2 regions of the Chryseobacterium sp. FR054 genome follow, and region 2 is predicted to be linked to the other one. Evidence: riboswitches for the same ligand, from Rfam matches in the RefSeq annotation. Region 2 holds a riboswitch; the other holds the start of a gene.
What was found. Region 2 has a riboswitch for thiamine pyrophosphate ahead of thiM (hydroxyethylthiazole kinase). Riboswitches for the same ligand answer to the same signal wherever they lie in the genome.
Positions count from the first base shown of each region.

Region 1: it holds a riboswitch for thiamine pyrophosphate, as region 2 does, so the genes downstream of both, thiS (sulfur carrier protein ThiS) here and thiM (hydroxyethylthiazole kinase) in region 2, are expected to answer to the same signal.

Region 1 covers NZ_JBXDSA010000003.1:119,424-122,638, forward strand. The annotation lists gene thiC (phosphomethylpyrimidine synthase ThiC) at 1-1,382, opposite strand, end outside; gene thiS (sulfur carrier protein ThiS) at 1,395-1,601, opposite strand; TPP riboswitch at 1,659-1,755, opposite strand; gene AC106S_RS13280 (T9SS type A sorting domain-containing protein) at 1,854-3,215, opposite strand, start outside.
Region 2 covers NZ_JBXDSA010000002.1:333,213-336,427, forward strand. The annotation lists gene thiE (thiamine phosphate synthase) at 1-421, opposite strand, end outside; gene thiM (hydroxyethylthiazole kinase) at 418-1,215, opposite strand; TPP riboswitch at 1,282-1,374, opposite strand; gene AC106S_RS08885 (alpha/beta hydrolase fold domain-containing protein) at 2,613-3,215, opposite strand, start outside.

The DNA of each region.
Region 1 (3,215 bases), on a different contig from region 2:
CCGGAAGTGATGTGGTCATAACCCGGAGCAATGTCTGTGGTAAGCGGTCCTAATGTATAGAACGGCGCTTCATGGCATTCTTTAAGCTGCTTATCCATATTCTCTCTGATCATATGCATCGGAACATGGCCGGGACCTTCAATCATCACCTGTACATTATGTTTCCACGCAATTTTCGTTAGCTCCCCTAAAGTTTCCAGTTCGGCAAACTGCGCGGCATCATTGGCATCTGCAATCGATCCGGGGCGGAGACCGTCGCCGAGAGAAAAAGCAACATCATATTTCTTCATGATCTCACAGATCTCTTCAAAATGAGTATACAGGAAGTTCTCCTTATGATGGTAAAGACACCATTTAGCCATAATGGAACCGCCTCTTGAAACAATTCCTGTCACCCTGTTAACGGTTAAATGAATGTATCTCAGTAACACCCCTGCATGAATGGTAAAATAAGACACGCCCTGCTCTGCCTGCTCAATCAGAGTATCTTTAAAGATCTCCCACGTCAGGTTCTCAGGAATTCCCTTTACTTTTTCCAGTGCCTGATAAATAGGAACCGTCCCAATAGGAACCGGGCTGTTTCTGATGATCCATTCCCTGGTTTCATGAATATTTTTTCCCGTGGAAAGATCCATAATGGTATCTGCTCCCCAGCGGCATGCCCATACTGCTTTTTCAACCTCTTCTTCAATGCTTGACGAAACAGCACTGTTTCCGATATTGGCATTGATCTTAACCAGAAAATTCCGTCCGATAATCATAGGTTCACTTTCCGGATGGTTGATATTGTTTGGAATAATTGCCCTTCCTGCTGCGATTTCATCTCTTACAAATTCCGGGGTAATTTTATTTTTGGGAGTATTCGCTCCGAAACTGTTTCCCGGATGCTGAAACGCCATTTCTTTTGAGACGGATTCCAGCTGCCCGATCTTCTGGTTTTCGCGGATTGCGACATATTCCATTTCAGGGGTGATGATGCCCTGCTTTGCATAATAAAGCTGGGTCACCTCTTTTCCCTCCCTTGCAACTTTAGGGTTATGGTTATAGGAAAAGCGCAGTTCATCAAGACCTGGATCTGCAAGACGGGCTTTACCGTATTCTGATGTAATACTGTCCAGAATCTCAACATCTTCCCTGTCAAGAATCCACTGCTCCCGGATTCTCGGCAATCCTTTCAGAATATTAATTTCTGAACTTTCGTCTGTATAGGGACCCGAAGTATCGTAAACCGTTACCGGGAGATTACTTTCCAGAGTACCGTTACTGAGTTTTGTAGGACTTAGCTGAATTTCGCGCATGGCAACCTTTACAGGATGCACTGTACCTTCAACATAGATTTTTTTAGAGTTCGGAAAAGGCGAACGTGTGATTGAATGAGCCATAAGTGTATTTTATTAGCCGCCCTGAGCAGCAGTGATGATTAATATTGAATCTTTATCGCTGAGAATAGTCTCTGCCCAGGCAGACAGCGGAATAATACGGTTATTGAGCGCTACGGCAATCCCTTTTTTCTTTCCTGGTAATTCCAAAGCGATGAGTGCTTCCAGATTTTCAGGAAGTATGGCAAATGTTTTTCGGGTGTGGTTGATTGTAAGTTCCATTCCTAATAATTTAAATACACTTTAGGAATGGCCGTTATTGTACAATAGAATGTACAGCAAAAGTCACCTACTTTTCCCTACGCTGGTATGATCCAGATCAGGTTCAAAGGGTAAAGTCTCAGTCTGTTGTTTACAGACACCCCTAAAGTATGGGACGAAGTTAGTTATTTTTTTCAGAACGGGCAAAATTAGTCTGCAAACAAAAAAAGCGATGGAATCCCACCGCTTTCTGTATTGAATATTATTTTTTTATTATTTCTTAATGATTTTATGGGCCGATTTTGTTCCGTCTTTATATTGAACATTAAGAATATATAATCCTGTCTTAAGCTCTGATAAATTGATTTCTGAAGAAACATCATCTACCGTTCTGATCATTCTTCCTGAAATATCCGTCACAGAAACGGATTTCACTTTTTCTATATCAGAAATAGTGATCACATCACTGAATGGGTTCGGATAAACTTTCAGAGGATCTTTTTTAGCCACTTCTGAAGTTCCCAAAGTTTGGGGTTCATAAGAAACGTTATCGATAGAAAGGCTTCTGGCAGGTGTTCCGAGATTTTTCAGAGCCAGTTGGGTTACCCCTGCCGGTAAAGCCGGAATATCAAAAGAAAATGGATATACAGTATTAGTACTGGCAACACTGAACGTTGTTAATTCAACAAAATTATTTGATGTATCCAGATAACCGATCTGAAGAATACCTCCTGCTGTTACAGAAGCCAAAGCATCAAATTTCAGTTTGTATTCCCCCGACTGAAGTGTACTCATTGGAGGAAGTGTAACATAACCGATATAAGAAGTTCCCGATGTCCATAAATAGAGAGTCTTACTTCCTGTAATCGTTGTACTGTTTGAAATGTGACCTCCGGTGGTAGTCCCTAAATTAGTCCAGCAGGCAGGTAAAACACCAGCAACTCCATTCACAGTACCCTGATAGTCTTCAAATCCTTCAAAATAAGCTCCGGGAAGAGCGTTGCATTGCGTTGCAAAACTTGTGACTGAAGACCAGCTGCTTTTCTCAGTTGGGCTGCAGACTGACCGTACCCACACAAAATAGTTGGTATTCGGCTGCAGTGATAAGTTTGCAGAAAGTCCGGCTATACCCGTTTGGCTGGGAGGGGTAGAAGAATCGGGAGCTGTATTGGAAGTGGAATAATACACATCATATCCGTTCCCGGGAGAAGGAAATGGGGCATTCCAGTTTACAGTAGCGGCAGTGGTGGTTATTCCGGTTACCGTGATTCCTGAGGGCGCGAAACAGGTTGGTGGTATCCAGGTATAGGTCAACCCTTCCGTTGGCATTCCGGGAATAGCGTTTGTCGTATTAAATGACTGACTGCTAGTGCTGGAATTTCCTGCTGTGGAGTTGATGAATTCCAGAGATGAGGCATTAAGCCTGTTATTAAAATCGCTGGTTGAACTTCCCCTCAGCCCGATCTGAACAGTTGAGGAAACGGCAGTGCTCCCTACTAAAAATGATCCGCTGCTGTACGTTGTTTTGATGATATTAGAAGTTTCCTGCAAAATAACCTGAAAGGAGAAAACATAGACAGAAGTTGTTGAAATACTGTAAGAAGGTCTGAAATCTTTCCACTGTATCACCACTTC
Region 2 (3,215 bases):
TGGTTGAGGTTTTAAAAACAGGGCTTATGCCTAAATAATCGGAGACTGAAGTCTCTTCATTGTCAAGCTGCGAAAGATATTCAATAGAATAGCCGATCATTTTATCCTTTATAAGAGGCTGCTGTCTCAGATAAACAGGTGAGGCATCACTGTTGCCGACATGAATTCCGGCAGCATTCACCTTTTCGGCTACTTCAATATTGTCATTGATGATGAGCGGAATATTATATTTATCAGTGATTTCTTTAAGTTTCTGTGCTTTCTGAAAAAATGAAACAGTACTGCTGTTTTTCTCTCTCAGCTGAATGATGTCCACACCTCCGAGGATAGCCTGTTCAGCCACTTCAATGAAATTTTTTCCGGCACAGTCTGCTTCGGAAATAACCAGATAAAGCTGATAAGGAAAAGAAATAAAACTCATTCCTGCTCAATTTTTATATGACTGAAAAACTCCTCTTCTGTAATGTTGTATAGCTTGTCAAGCAGATGAACCTGAAGACTTCCGGGACCTTTACTTTCCCGGACAGCCAGTTCCCCTGATATCCCGAGCAATGCCATTGCCGCTGCTGTGGCAATAATCCGGTCTTCCTGAATTCCTGTAAATGCTCCCGTTAATGCAGTGGCGGAACATCCCAGCCCCGTTACTTTAGTCATCATCGGATGCCCGTTACTGATAAGGACTTTTTGCTTCCCGTTTAGAATAATATCCGTTTTTCCGGAAATACAGACTGTTGTATCATATTGTTCTGAGAGAATTTTTGCTGAATTAACAGCTTCATTGCTTTGTGCTGTGCTGTCTACTCCCTTTGTAGCCGAAATATTGGCTTTTGAAAGAGCAATGATTTCAGACGCATTTCCTCGGATGACGGAAGGCTGATATTGTAAAAGCTGCTGTAAAACCTGATCCCTGTAAGATGTTGCTCCGGCTCCCACAGGATCCAGAATCCACGGTTTGTTCATGGAATGGGCTGTTTCAGCAGCGGTAAGCATAGACTCTGTCCAGTATTCATCAAGAGTTCCGATATTAATGACTACGGAATGGGCGATGTTAACCATTTCGCGGATTTCAGATTTGGCGTGCGCCATAATAGGGGAAGCACCGGCAGCCAAAAGGGCATTGGCTGTATTGTTCATCACTACATAATTGGTAATGTTGTGAACCAGAGGAGATTTTTGTCTGACAAGCTGTACCTGTTCCCAAAGGATTCTTTCCATTGTTATCATTTAGATTAAAATAAAAAACAGCTTCAGGATGAATCCAGACAAAAGATACACTGCGGAAAATGTATTTTTGCTTTTCCCTACGTCGGTGTAAGCCGTATCAGGTTCAAAGGGACTCTCTCAATTCTTCTCAGAATACCCCTAAAGCAGGACAAATGTATAAAAATTATCAGAGCAGGCAAAAAACCGGCAATGTATTTTCCTTTCTTTCAGGAATATCCGGTCCTTTTCAATAAAAATTGATGCCAGTTAAAAAAAATAGAACATGAAAACTTTAGTCTTCAACAAATCCTGTTAATTCAACAGAACAAAAAATCTGCTTGATCTGCATGATCAGCGAGAAAAATAAAAATAGATGGGTTGAAATTTTTCTTTAACGCAAAGTCCTATTTATAGGCAATACTGATTTTAAGGAAGCAAAGAGTCGAATCAACTGCGTTGATTCGACGAAGCGTGGGTTTTAACCATTAGCTTCATCAGTTACGAAGTCACATAGCTTTGTTCACTCAAAATCAGCATTCTCAAAAATAATCTTTGCATTAATTTTTTTTCAAAATAAATCCTGTTAATTCAACAGAGCAAAAAATCTGCTTTATCTGCATGATCAGCGAGAAAAATAAGAATAGATGGGTAAGGTTTTTTCCAACGCAAGGTGCCAATTTATAGGCAATACTGATTTTAAGGGAGCAAAGAGTAGAATCAACTGCGTTGATTCGCTGAAGCGTGGTTTTTAACCATGAGCGTCATCAGTTACGAAGTCACATAGCTTTGTTCACTCAAAATCAGCATTCTCAAAAATAATCTTTGCATTAATTTTTTTTCAAAACAAAATCCAGCAGAGCAAAAAATCTGCTTTATCTGCATGATCAGCGAGAAAAATAAGAATAGATGGGTAAGTTTTTTTCCAACGCAAAGTGTCAACTTATAGGCAATACTGATTTTAAGGGAGCAAAGAGTAGAATCAACTGCGTTGATTCGACGAAGCGTGGGTTTTAACCATTAGCTTCATCAGTTACGAAGTCACATAGCTTTGTTCACTCAAAATCAGCATTCTCAAAAATAATCTTTGCATTAATTTTTTTTCAAAACAAAATCCAACAGAGCAAAAAATCTGCTTGATCTGCATGATCAGGGAGAAAAATAAGAATAGATGGGTAAGTTTTTTTCCAACGCAAGGTGTCAATTTATAGGCAATAGTGATTTTAAGGGAGCAAAGAGTAGAATCAACTGCGTTGATTTGCTGAAGCTGTGGATTAGCCTTCGGCTGTTTTCATTTATAAATAATTGATTACAGCTGAAAAAGATAGCTGAAAATCTTTGATTTTCTTGCGCCCTAAAAGTATCATCGTTAAATCTTGCGCCATCGCGTTAAGTCAACAAAAATGTAGGTCTTATTTCTTCTGTGAAACAATAAAATCTACCATCTGATCCACCATTTGGTCCAGATAGGCTTTATCAGTTGTAGAAAAACTATGTACGCCTTTATCAATAACAATTAATGATGTCTGAACTTTTGCTCTTTTCAGTTTCCTGTGCAGCTTTTTAGATTGGTTTAAAGGAACGACCTTATCTTTATTTCCCTGTACAATTAAAGTGGGAACCCCGCCGGAAACAAAATTAACAGGTGATATGGTTTTAAGATATCCGATTGCCTTCTGCTGATCTTTATTGATGTCGTATCCTGATAATCCTTTTACCAGATTCTGCTGCAGGCTGATAATCTTTTTTGAGATCATTCCGATCATAGCAACCGGGATAGTACCTGCGCTGGTATGAAAAAGCTTGTTAAGATCCGCAGGACCGTAATGATCAATTACATAATTCACTTTTGCAGAATAGGATGAAAGTTCCGGACTGCCGGTATAAGTGGTATCAGGAGTATAAGCGGCAAGCAGAGAAAGGTGCGCTCCTGCTGAAGCTCCGAAAAGTCCGATATTATTGACATCAAAATTATATTTTTCCGCATTTTTCCGTACCCATCTTACCGCATCTTT